3 regions of the Exiguobacterium sp. UBA5002 genome follow, and region 2 is predicted to be linked to each of the others. Evidence: riboswitches for the same ligand, from Rfam matches in the RefSeq annotation. Region 2 holds a riboswitch; each other region holds the start of a gene.
The links. Region 2 has a riboswitch for lysine ahead of B4C70_RS00820 (amino acid permease). Riboswitches for the same ligand answer to the same signal wherever they lie in the genome.

Region 1 (4,553 bases), on a different contig from region 2:
AATTGAAATTGATCGCGAAAAATATCCAAAGTAAGATCAAGACACAACTCGAAGCCCTCCTGCGCGAGGATCGCACGAAGTACGAAACATTCTATCAAGCGTTCGGACGCCAGCTGAAGTTCGGTATGTATAATGATTATGGCATGCATAAAGAACAGGTGCAGGATCTGGTCCTCTTCTACTCGGCGAAGGAAAAGAAGTTGATCACACTCGCAGAATACGTCGCAGCGATGCCGGAAGATCAGGCACATATTTACTACGCCGCTGGTGAGAGTACGAATCGTCTGGATAAATTACCACAATCCGAGCTCGTCCGTGATAAAGGGTATGATATCTTGTACTTCACGGAAGAGATCGATGAGTTCGCGATCCAGATGCTCGTGACGTACAACGAGAAGACGTTCAAGTCGGTCACGAGTAGCGATTTAGGGATTGAAGCGGAGGAAGCGGAGACGACGGACGCACAAGCAGAGATGTTCCAAGCCATGCAGGAAGTGCTAAGTGGGCAAGTCAAGGAAGTCAAAGCCTCAACACGTCTAAAATCGCATCCTGTCTGCTTTGCGACGGACGGCGCTGTCTCGATCGAGATGGAGAAAATTCTGAAGGCGATGCCGAATAATGAAGGGGTAGAAGCGGTCAAGATTCTTGAATTGAATCCGTCACACGCAGTGTTCGAGTCTCTTGAAACGGCGTATCAAAACGATCGTTCAAAATTCGAGCGCTATACAAAACTAATGTATCAACAAGCATTGCTTGTCGAAGGACTCCCACTCGAGGATCCAGTAGCGTTCGCGAATGATGTGTGTTTATTGATGGTGTGAAACGAATAGATATAAAAAAGGCATTGGATGCGCGCATCCAATGCCTTTTTTCGTAAAGTGTTTCATCAATCCGTTTGTAAATCCGAAGCGGTTTCGCCTTTTTTCGAGAGAACGTTCAAGACGACGACAAAGAGTACGAATGTGACAAGAGCTCCGATGAAACCGAAGACCGAAGACTCCGTGAAACCGATGACTAAATAACCGACTGCCGCAGTGACGGCACCGACTAGCGCATACGGTAATTGTGTCGTAACGTGATCGATATGATGGGATCCAGCCCCTGTCGAACTGAGGATCGTCGTATCGGAAATCGGTGAACAATGGTCACCGAAGACAGATCCAGCAAGAACAGCAGCAAGCGTCGGTAACAAGAGTGAAGCATCGACAGCCATGACGAGATCCGCACCGATTGGCAACATGATCCCGAATGTGCCCCAACTTGTTCCTGTCGAGAATGCCATCAAGCCGGCAATCAAGAATAATAAGAACGGCAAGTACGAAGCAGAAATCGAGTTGCTGATGAAGCTTGCGAGATAATCGCCTGTTTTCATATCACCGATAACAGCAATGATCGTCCAAGCAAATAACAGAATCACGACTGCTGGCCACATCGAACGCATACCAGCAACGATGCTTGCACGGTAATCGCGGCCCGGAATTTTCCGTCCGATCAGCATCAGGAAAGCAACGATTAAACTGATGACGACACCTGCGACGAGTGAACGTGTGACGTCTGTTGCCTCAAATGCTCCAATTAAAGTAAACGGGCGATTGTCGGCTGCAAGTGCCTGAGCACCTGTTCCGAGCAACGCACTGATCGTAGCAATGACGAGAACGACGATCGGAACGACGAGATCCCGGACTTTTCCGTTCGTATGTTCGTTGACCTCTTTTGCCATCCCCATCGGTGTTCCTTTTGACGCATCAAAAAGTTCACCATTCGCGGCACGGCGTTCATGCTGTTTCATCGGTCCGACAGAGACGCCAGAGTAAGCGATGTAAAGTGTTAAAAGTAACGCGAAAATCGCATAGAAGTTCATTGGAACGATCATCATGAAAGCACTAAACGCTGAGTAATCCGTAATCGAGTGCGTCGTTAAGATACCGGCGATGATGGAGATGATGAATGCGCCCCAACTCGAAAGCGGACTGATGACACAAACAGGCGCAGCTGTTGAGTCAATTAAATAGGCAAGCTTCGCACGTGAGACACCACGGCGATCCGTTAACGGACGACTGACGTTGCCGACAGCGAGACTGTTGAAGTAATCATCGATGAAAATCAAGATACCGAGTCCGAAGGCAACTAAGCGTGCACCACGCGCTGTCTTGACGTGAGTAGAAGCCCATTCACCGAAGGCACGAGCGCCACCTGATGTCTGAATGAGCGTGGAAAGGACGCCGAGCAATAACAAGAAGACAAGCAATAAGACGTTCCACTCGTTCAAGGCACCGTCTGCCCAAAAGAGACTGAAGATGTTCTTGCCGAGATAGGTTACCGTATCGATCGGGTTAAAACGGTGGAGTAACAGGGCACCGACGAGAATGCCGACACCTAACGAAAGAACGACCTTTCGGGTAAAGATGGCTAATAAGATAGCTAGTAAAGCAGGTACAAGGGCAATAATGGAATCTGAATAGTTGACCATGAAAAATATCCTCCTCTTTAATAAATAGCTTAAAGATGAGACCCCGCGGCACAAAAAAAGCAAGGGCACCGGCAACAAAGCCGACACCCTCGCTGGATGCGTCTTTCTTAGCCGAATTGGAGCGCTCCATACAATTGTTATGTATGGCAATCGATCGGGTGTTTCCCGAATCGACCAACGACGATATGCTCGACACATACTGTCATTTCGGCGATGTCACCTTTCCTGTAGTCGTCTTCGTTGTCATCCTCGGACCAAGTACTGATTGAAATCGCGCCTCTACCTCATCGATAGAATAGTCATATTCTGTTCTTATGGACACTTTATCATGTATTTCAGAAGCGATTCAACCATATATTCTGATAATTTAAGATAAAGTTGTTTATTCAGCAAAATGTTGAATGAGCTGTTTCATCAAATAGGCTTGGTTTTCCTCGAATTGTTTTTTTCGATGACCGTTCGCGCCAGATGGGTGGGGGAATCCGGAAAGAAGCTGATGCTGTTCGATTCGTCCATCATGAATCAATCCACGGACTTGCGTCTCGACGACCCGACCGAGTGGAATTAATAACGCTGTTTTTTGTAACTGATTGATCTCAGCGACGAAGTGTTCTTCCGCGTAGTGCCTCAATAAAGGGCTACGATTGATCTTCGGTTGATGACCCGAGTAATTTTTTTCGCGATAAAAGACGGGTTGCTTTAACAGCGACGTCGGATGTAACAATTCCTGGTGTTGATGAAATAAGCTAGCCGTTGTCTCAATTCCTAGTAATGCTGGAAGTTCGAGTGTATCAAGCATCTGGACGAGATTACGTCGCATCGTTCCGGCAAAGCTTGCTGTATATTTGACGAGGCGTGCCGTCTCTTCTAATGAAACACCATGATGAAGGGCATCCGTCGCTTCTTCGAAAGCGATTCGCATCTGTTCAAAACCTGGTGTGATCCCGATGATGACGACTTTTGCTTCAGTATTGACATATTCGCCAATCGGAGAGTAATAGACGGTCAGCTCGTTCTCCTGTTGCAATAAAAAATCGTCCGTCCATAATTCATCACGTCGTAACGTACGATCGTCAGGTAAGCTACGAATGGCTTGTTCAAATATAGTTAATGAATTCATGAAGGACCCTCTCTCTGTAATGGCACTATGATAACAAATAATACCATTTATGACAATTCGACCCTTTCATTATTTGTATATAGGTATATAAAAAAGGACTCGATACGAGTCCTTTTCGTGCATCATGCGCGTTCTTTGACCGAAGCGACTTCATATGTCAGAATCTCGCTGCCGAGCATTGGCGATTCTCCTGCCTCACTACTCGCAGGTCGACTATGTGACGCTTTGAAATCGTCACTTTCCCGCCACGCTTGAAAACTCTTCATATCTTCCCAGTACATGTTGACGTTCATTTCATCGTGTTCTTCGATGTTTTGCGTCAATAAGACCTCAACACGGATGAATCCGTCCATCGTATCAAGTCCACTTGGACGCGTAAAACGAGGAGCGAGAGCTGCAGCCATCCCCTTTTTGACTTTAATCCGGTTCGTAACGACGATCATCATAAAATCCCCTTTCAAAAAACGAGTAACGTACTTCTTCAGTATAGTACGATGAGGGAAAGAATGCCGGAAAGAAGGAACAAAAGACGATGAATGAACAGGAATATGATCAACGATTACGAATTGAGACCATTGAGATGCAACACCTTTATGGTGTGTTTAGTCACTACAATCGCTATGAACCGACGCCTTATGCGGCACTCGGCGAATTATGCGAAACCTATCCGTTTCAAAAAGAGGATACTGTCATCGATTTCGGGTGTGGGAAAGGGCGTTTAAACTTTTACTTACATGACCGATTCGACTGTTCCGTCATCGGAATCGAGATGAATGGACAATTTTACGAGGACGCACTTCGGAATATGGCGAAATACCAAAGTCGAAGGAAGCGGCGTTCCGGAAGTTTGCGATTCGAACAGACGTATGCCGAGCAGTATACCATTCCGGATGAGGCGAATAAGTTTTATTTCTTTAATCCATTCTCTTCACAAATTTTCATGAAAGTGATCGATCACATTTT
Region 2 (4,553 bases):
GGTACCAGTAATTCACGAAGATCGCCTCCTGTTTTTCTTTCATCTTACTTGAAGCGACATCTAAAAAGCCACCTTCATTTGAAGGTGGCTCACTGATTAAGATTGACGTGGATGTTCCGGGAAGTCCATCTCGTCATAACGAACGATCGACGTCCGGTTTTTAAATTTATGTCCTAACCAGAAGGCAAGGAACAATGGAATACCGACGTACGTCGCAGCAATCCCGACCCAATCGATTTGATCAGCGAGGAATGCGGCATAGTTTTGACCAACGATGACAAGGAAACAAAGACCGAATGCGAACAGCGGACCGAACGGGAACGCTGGTGCAACATATGGTAAGTCTTTCAACGAGTGACCTTGTGCAACGAATCCTTTACGGAAGCGATAGTGACTGATCGCAATCCCGAGCCATGCGATGAATCCTGTCATCCCGGAAGCATTGAGTAACCACAGGTAGACTTGTCCACCAAACATCGACGTCAAGAAACAGAGCGCACCGACTGCACCTGTTGCAAGCAAGGCGTTACGGGGCACACCGTTTTTCGAGACTTTCGCGAATAACTTCGGTGCATCGCCTTGGCGCGCAAGTGTATACAGCATCCGTGTCGAAGCATACATGCCTGAGTTTCCGGCAGATAGAACAGACGTCAAGATGACAGCGTTCATGAGTGCTGCTGAGAACGCAAGACCTGCTTTTTCAAAGACGAGCGTAAACGGACTAACCGCTACGTCCGTAATGTCATTCGAAACCAAGTTCGGACTCGTATACGGAATGAGCATTCCGATGACGAAAATCGCGAAGACGTAGAAAAGTAAGATACGCCAGAAAACTTGTTTGACTGCTTTAGGAACGTTCTTTTTCGGGTCTTCTGACTCACCCGCGGCAATCCCGACGAGCTCCGTTCCTTGGAAACTGAATCCAGCAACAAGAATGATTCCGATGACGGCAGGAATCCCACCGACGAACGGCGCATCGCCAAGAGCAAAGTTTTTAAAGCCAACCGGTGGCTCCGATGTAAAGACACCGAAAATCATCGCAACACCGACGACTAAGAAGACGATGACGGTAACGACTTTAATCATCGCAAACCAATACTCCGCTTCCCCGAATCCTTTAACGGAGAAGTAGTTCAAGCCGATCATGAGTAAGAGGAATAAGGCACTGAAATAAAATCCAGGAACATCCGGGAACCAGTACGTCATGACGATTTGTGCTGCGACGAGTTCAACTGCGATCGTGACTGCCCAGTTGTACCAGTAGTTCCAGCCGAGTGCAAAGCCGAATGATGGATCGACGAATTTCGTTCCATATGTCGAGAAGGATCCGGCGACCGGCATGTACGCTGCCATTTCACCAAGACTTGTCATGAGGAAGTAGACCATCAGACCAACGATTGCATATGATAGGAGCGCCCCACCTGGTCCTGCTGCTGCGACGGAAGCACCGGACGCAATGAAGAGTCCTGTTCCGATCGCTCCACCGATGGCGATCATCGACATATGACGGGCTTGTAATCCACGTTTTAATCCTTCTGCTGTCGAATCTGTTGTTTGTTTCACATCTAGATTGTTCATTTCGTTCGCTTCTCTCTTTAATAAATTTTTGAGAGGACACTTTTTGAATGAAAAAACAAAAAGCGCCCTCATCTTCCAGATGGAAGATGAGAAGGCAACATAATAAAATGGATGCGCCTCATTCTACCGTCGTGAAAGATAGCTCTCCACAAGTAGGTGATACCCGACTTGTGACAGTATTAGACCTATTTGATCTAATCCCAATCGATCATCTTCAAAGCGATGATTGATTTCGGCAATTCTTCCTTTCAGGTCACCTCATCTGTCGCTTGACGACATCCGTAACCGTACTCTTAAGAACTGCAACCTCCATCCCACTGGTTGAGTGAGAACTGAATTAAGTTAGTTATTACTACGCCATATTACACAAAACGCCACGAAATTGTCAATTGCCTTTTTCGAATCTGGGGTAGTCGATGGTAAAAATCCGATATGTTTAGTACACTAAATGGTAGAAGTCCACTGAGAGAAAGGATGCTGCTTGCATGCCACAGGAACGTGATTTGCTAACTTATCGACTCGAGGAACAAATGCGTGTCATTCTTCGTACCCTGCGACGTGAACTTAACCGGCTATTTGAAGGAACGGCGACCCGGAGTGAATTTTTCATCTTACGAAGCCTTTCAGAAAATGGTCCTCAGCGCCCGACGCTTCTTGCGGAACAATTTGAGCTCGCGACGAGTCAAGTCACTGCTTTGACGGATAAGCTGTATAAACAAGGATATGTCACACGGACACGCTCGACGGAAGATCGTCGCTCGATTGTCCTTGCTTTGACGGATGACGGAGAGCGTGCTTTTCGGGAACTCGAGGTCGTCCGAAGAAACTATTTACAAGATCGCTTCGGAACTTTAACAGAAGAAGAACTGGAAACGATGATTCGCGTCTTCGATAAGATTTTACTGACGATGGATGAGGATACGCTCACTTCGTCTTCATAAAAAACGGTAGATTTTCTACCGTTTTTTATGTTTTATCTAAACATTTACCTCTGTCTAACCGTTACCTAGATGAGTATACTGGAGTATATATATGGAAATCTGTTAGCTGGGGAGTTGGGAGGATTTGTTGTCCATCATGAATCAATTCATCATTAACTTTTGTCTACTGTTCACGACGACTACTCTCTTATTCTTACCATTTCGGAATCGACCACGTATTTCGCTGAATTCCAGCTGGAGTACACGCCTCATATTGGGAAGTGTCTGTGGTCTGATTGCAGTTTTGTTGATATTCAATGGCATTCAGATCGATGTCGCCCGTGTGGATTTACGAATCATCCCAGTCGCGATCGCTATGCTATTCGGTGGTTTCCCGAGCGCCATCGTCGCCGGTATAATGATCATCGGGACACGTTACTTTTTGACACCCGTCGATCAAATGGAGGGTTTTTATCTGTCCACACTGATTATCGTCTTAATCATTACGACGATCGGAATCGTACGTCGATTCGTTCATGTCTCGACACGCCATTTTCAATTATTGGTGTCAATTGGTGTTCTCTATTCGTTACCTGCCATCTATATCCTGACAAACAGCTGGTCGACATTCTTTAAAATTTCAATCGCTTATATCTTTTTTAATCTATTGGCTGGCTTTGTTGCTTTTCGACTGCTGACGGAATTACGCCGTCACTTCGAAAACATTCAGTATCAACAAAAACTAGCGATGACGGATGCTTTGACCGGACTTGCCAATCGGCGGCGTCTCGATGATTCACTGTCACTTGTCGGTTCAACGGATCAAGGGTATTCACTTGTCTTGATTGATATCGACTTCTTCAAGCACGTCAATGATACATATGGTCATGACGCCGGAGATGATGTCCTACATCAACTCGGCATGACACTCGCTTCCTTAACACGACCGGATGACCTCGTCGGACGGTACGGTGGTGAAGAGTTTTTGATCATTTTACCAAGCACTACAGCTAAAGAAGCTCAAAAAATCTCAGAGTTGGCTCGGATGACGGTCGCACGCAACCTGTTCCCGACGGCAGACGTACCTGATCTGCAAATCACGATTTCGCTTGGGATTGCACATTCTAGTGGTTCCCATACGTCTTTAGAAGTATTACAACAAGCAGATAAAGCGTTGTATTACTCAAAAGAAAGCGGACGAAACCGAAGTACGATTTATACGAAGGAACTTGCCTTCCGACAAGCTTGAATACGAGACACTTCCTATCGGGAGTGTCTTTTTCTATGACCTTATTCCGTTTCTTTCGGAAAACCGATGCTTTCAACCGTTCCAAAGACGATCATCCGGCTCAATTGCTCCGCCATATATGCGGATGAATATGGCCGACCGTTTCGCAACCAGGAAATCAATAATCCTAACTGTCCACCAATGACATAGTTCAGTAACAAATCCCGATCGACGAAAGTCGCATCTTCTGCGACTTGGGATCGAAAGACGAGGCGATAATTTTCTTTCAATGTATCAAGAAAACGTGAGATGAACGTTTTGATCGGTCCTTGAACGAGCATCGTCTGATAAAACAATTCGTTTTCTTCAATGTGAATGAACAAACGAGCAAAATAACGACTGACCTGTTCGACTGTCGGAAATACGGTGCCTGTACCTGTAATCCGAATCGCTTGTTCGAGCGCCATCATCTGTTCCTCAACGATTTGGTCAAGCAAATCATATTTATCTGTGTAGTGCGCATAAAAGGTCGAGCGGTTCACACCCGCCCCATCCGTCAGCATCTTGACGGTGATGCTCGAAAAGCTATTTGTCTTCAGTAAACGAAACAATTCCATCGTAATACGTTCACGTGACCGTTTTGGTCGTGGATCACGGCTCTCTTTCATGTGCATTTCACTCCTTTTCCATCATCTTTTTAAAAATGAATCCGTTATCATTTATTTTTCCAACATTTTGTCGGAAATTGTTGGTTGTTTGTTATCTAACTATCCATATAATTAACTATATTAATTACTCCTCCCCCCAGAGGAGTACTTTTTTTGAAT
Region 3 (4,553 bases), on a different contig from region 2:
CGGTCTCGATCAACGGAACGACGTATCCACTGGCGAAACTGATCACGGAACTGAACATCATCGCTGGTGCACATGGGGTCGGACGGATCGACCACGTCGAGAACCGTCTCGTCGGTATCAAATCGCGGGAAGTCTATGAGTGCCCAGGAGCAACGGTTTTACTCAAAGCTCACGCTGCACTCGAGACGATTACATTGACGAAGGACGTCGCGCATTTCAAACCACTACTCAGCAAACAATATGCAGAAACGATCTATAACGGTCTCTTCCATGCACCATTGACAAAAGGCTTGAAAGCATTCCTGACGGCGACACAACAGGACGTCACAGGAGAAGTTCGCGTTAAACTGTTCAAAGGAAACGCAACCGTGACAGGTCGTCAGTCCGCTGTCTCACTCTACGATGAGAAACTTGCGACGTATACGAAAGAAGACGCGTTCGATCATGAAGCAGCAAAAGGCTTCATCAAATTACACGGACTTGCCGTTTCGACGCATGCGAGCGTACATCGTCAGGCGGGTGTCACGAAATGACCAAACTCTGGGGTGGACGTTTTACGGAAAGTGCTTCCGCTCAAGCGGAAGCCTTCGGAGCATCGATCACGTTCGATCAAAAATTAGCGAGCGTCGATTTAAAAGGCAGTCTCGCACACGCGCAGATGCTATTTGAACAAGGGATCCTCGCTCAAGACGAGTGGACACAAATCGAGCAAGGACTGAAGCAACTGGAAACGACGTTAGCGGATCATGTGTATACGCTAGCAGATGAAGACATTCACATGAATCTCGAGCGTCTATTGACGGAACAGATTGGTCCGGTTGCAGGAAAACTGCATACGGCACGGAGCCGAAACGATCAAGTCGCAACGGATTTACATCTATGGATGGAACAACATGTTGAAGCGTTGACGACGGCATTACGCGAGCTCCAATCGGTCATCACGGAACAAGCGGAGCAACATATCGAGACGGTCATGCCAGGTTATACGCATTTGCAACGGGCACAACCAATCTCGCTTGCCCATCACTTGCTCGCTTATTTCTGGATGTTCGAACGTGATGTCGAACGGTTGACGGATAATCAAAAGCGGATCCGGAAATCACCGCTCGGGGCAGGCGCGCTCGCGGGGACGACATTCCCAATCGATCGTTTCCGTTCTGCCGAGTTGCTCGGTTTTGAGTCAATCTATCCGAACAGTCTCGACGCTGTCTCCGACCGCGATTTCGTCATCGAATACCTCGGGATCGCCTCTACCGTCATGATGCATCTCTCGCGTTTTTGTGAAGAAATCATCATCTGGGCATCGCAAGAATTTGGCTTCATCGAGTTGTCTGATGCTTTCTCGACAGGGTCGAGCATGATGCCACAGAAGAAAAATCCTGATTTCGCTGAATTGATTCGTGGGAAAACGGGGCGCGTCTACGGCAATCTGATGGGCTTCTTGACGACGATGAAGGCATTACCACTCGCTTACAACAAAGACATGCAAGAGGATAAGGAAGGGGTCTTCGATACAGCAGATACCGTTCTCCAATCCGTTCAAATCTTCACCGGAATGATTGAATCTGCGACGTTTAAGACCGAAGCGCTCAAGAAGGCGACAATGCAAGACTTCTCGAATGCAACGGAACTCGCCGACTACCTTGTAACGAAAGGCATACCGTTCCGGGAAGCGCATGAAATCGTCGGCAAAGCCGTCCTTTACTGTGTGCAGAACGGTTGTTTCCTGAAGGATTTGAACCTCGAGACGTATCAAACGTTCCATCCTGATATCACGGAAGACGTCTATCCGCTCCTCGATCCGGTTCAAGCAGTAGCACGCCGGACTAGCTACGGCGGGACAGGGTTTGCTGCCGTGTCGGAGCAACTCGAACTCGCGAAACAGCATCTTGCGAATTGACGAATTTTGAAAAAAAACAGTCAAATGACTGGATTTAACAAAAGATGTCTGCTATAACTGTAACTAACAACCGACAGATAGAGGCGCGGATGACATGAGTAGCATCATTCTTGAAGGCAAGCATGCCGAATGATGTGAAAGGGGAAGTCCGCCGAAGTGAACGAGAAGATGCTTCTTCTTGTTTGCTGGTACAACGGTTAAGATCCGTTGTACTGCCGAAACCGATGTTTCGGAGCGCTATCTTACGTAAAAGAACGAATGACTTTGTCTTCGTTTGTCCGATCGTGATAACGACGGGCCGTAGGAACGCTCCTACCGGCCCGTCGTTTTTTTCTGTATCGGGACAAAGGAGATAGGATTGTGACAACTGTACTTAAATTTGGTGGAAGCTCGGTTGCGACTGTCGAACAGATTCAGTCTATTGCGAATTATTTGAAGAGTCGCGCAGCCGAAGGTGAAAAACTCGTCGTCGTCGTTTCGGCGATGGGCAAGATGACAGATTCTTTGATCGCTCAGGCGCAAGCCATCACGGATCGCCCCGAGCGAAGAGAACTCGATCGACTGCTTGCCATCGGAGAAGAACAGACGATTTCATTACTCAGCATCGCCCTCAACTCACTCGGCGTCAAAGCGTTATCGCAAACAGGCGCTCAAGCGGGAATCAGTACGATGGGATTGCATACGAAAAGTAAGATCAAACAAATTGATGGAAATCTATTACGACAAAAACTCGAAACATATGATGTCGTCATCGTCGCTGGATTCCAAGGTGTCAACGAACTCGGTGATGTCACGACGCTCGGACGTGGTGGATCGGATACAACGGCTGTTGCCCTTGCGGCAGTCCTTGATAAACGGTGTGAAATCTACACGGATGTCGACGGTGTCTATACAGCTGATCCGCGAATCCATGCCGCCGCTCAACCGATTCCACATATCTCGTATGATGAGATGATGGAAATGAGCGCCCTCGGGTCGAAGGTCATGGAAATGCGAAGTGTCGAACTAGGAAAAAAATATGGCGTACACATCTTCGTCGGGAAAACACTTGAATCGAAAAGGGGAACATGGATCATGGAAGCGACGGAAACAATGGAACAAAAAGCGGTGACGAGTGTCAGTGTGACGAAGAACGTCTTGACGGTATCAATCAAACACGTACCGCAAACGAATGCAGCAGTAGCCGATATCTTCGAACTTTTATCCAATCGCCACGTCAACATCGACATGATCAGTCAAACGACGTTCGACAGTGACATTTTCTTATCGTTCTCATGTCCACTCGATGAGGAAGAGTTCCTCGATGAAGCATTGAAAGACATCATGGATCGCTTCACGACAGTCAAGGTCGATCGCCATAATCAACACGCGAAATTATCTGTCGTCGGAATCGGGATGCGGGATGCAACAGGTGTCGCTTCGAAATTGTTCGCAATCTTCCGAGCAGAGAACATTCCGTTCTATCAAGTTACGACTTCAGAAATCAGCATCTCATACACGATTGCACAAGCAGATATTGAACGGACGGTTGCAGCGATTGCAAACGCGTTCGAGTTATAAGGAGGAAAACAGAATGTATCATGTAGCCGTCATCGGAGCAACCGGCGCCGTCGGTCAAAAAATGTTACAAGTACTAGCCGAACTGGACTTCCCGGTCAGCCGCCTGTCCGCTTACGCTTCTGCTCGTTCAGCAGGGAACACGGTACAGTTCAAGGGAGAAGATATTACGATCCAAGCGCTGACGCCAAACATCACGGAAGACGGGATCGATGTCGCGTTGTTCGCAGCGGGCGGAACGATCAGTGAGCAATATGCCCCGTTACTAGCTGAAAACGGAACACTCGTCGTTGATAATTCAAGTGCCTTCCGGATGCAGGAGACGATTCCACTCGTCGTGCCAGAAGTCAATCCGCAAGCGATTCAAGCAACGGACCGCTTGATCGCAAATCCGAACTGTTCGACGATTCAATCCGTCGTCGCCTTAGCACCGCTCCAGTCACTGGGATTCGAGCGTGTCAACTATACGACGTATCAGGCCGTATCCGGTTCTGGTCAAAAAGGAATCGAGGATCTGGCACGTGGAGCACGCGGAGAAGAGCCCGTCAATTATCCGCATCCGATTCACGATAACATCTTGCCACATATCGATGTGTTCCTTGAGAACGGCTATACGAAAGAAGAGCAGAAGATGATTGACGAAACACGGAAAATCTTCAATCTTCCAGCACTACCAGTCAGCGCGACATGTGTGCGTGTTCCAGTCACGAATTCTCACTCGGTTGCGATCAACGTCACGTTTACGCAGCCGACGACGGTTGCAGCGATCCGTGAAGCACTTGAAGGCGCACCGGGCGTCGTCCTCATCGATGATGTCGCGAATACGCGTTATCCGATGCCACTCGATGCAAGTGGTACGGACGACGTCTACGTCGGTCGGATTCGACAAGATGATAGTCTCGCGAACACGTTCCATCTCTGGTGTGTAGCCGACAACATTCGAAAAGGTGCCGCCTCGAATGCCGTACAAGTCGCACGCCAAGCAATCGAACAGTCGATTCATTCATAAAAAAGGAGGAGTTCTTCATGTTCAAAGGAGCAGGTACAGCGCTCGTCACACCATTTAATGAAGCAGGCGAGTTGGATTTACACGTAT

Region 1: another riboswitch for lysine. It lies ahead of B4C70_RS14675 (Na+/H+ antiporter NhaC family protein); the one in region 2 lies ahead of B4C70_RS00820 (amino acid permease).
Region 3: another riboswitch for lysine. It lies ahead of B4C70_RS13405 (aspartate kinase); the one in region 2 lies ahead of B4C70_RS00820 (amino acid permease).

What each region holds. Positions count from the first base shown of each region.
Region 1 is NZ_DGYQ01000048.1:74,096-78,648, forward strand. It holds gene htpG (molecular chaperone HtpG) at 1-821, shown strand, start outside; gene B4C70_RS14675 (Na+/H+ antiporter NhaC family protein) at 887-2,470, opposite strand; lysine riboswitch at 2,582-2,760, opposite strand; gene B4C70_RS14680 (hypothetical protein) at 2,853-3,590, opposite strand; gene B4C70_RS14685 (heme oxygenase) at 3,713-4,033, opposite strand; gene B4C70_RS14690 (methyltransferase) at 4,123-4,553, shown strand, end outside.
Region 2 is NZ_DGYQ01000005.1:10,274-14,826, reverse strand. It holds gene B4C70_RS00825 (hypothetical protein) at 1-16, opposite strand, end outside; gene B4C70_RS00820 (amino acid permease) at 97-1,578, opposite strand; lysine riboswitch at 1,710-1,898, opposite strand; gene B4C70_RS00815 (MarR family winged helix-turn-helix transcriptional regulator) at 2,064-2,519, shown strand; gene B4C70_RS00810 (GGDEF domain-containing protein) at 2,656-3,747, shown strand; gene B4C70_RS00805 (TetR/AcrR family transcriptional regulator) at 3,789-4,394, opposite strand.
Region 3 is NZ_DGYQ01000045.1:43,262-47,814, forward strand. It holds gene B4C70_RS13395 (argininosuccinate synthase) at 1-533, shown strand, start outside; gene argH (argininosuccinate lyase) at 530-1,900, shown strand; lysine riboswitch at 1,971-2,148, shown strand; gene B4C70_RS13405 (aspartate kinase) at 2,261-3,460, shown strand; gene B4C70_RS13410 (aspartate-semialdehyde dehydrogenase) at 3,474-4,466, shown strand; gene dapA (4-hydroxy-tetrahydrodipicolinate synthase) at 4,484-4,553, shown strand, end outside.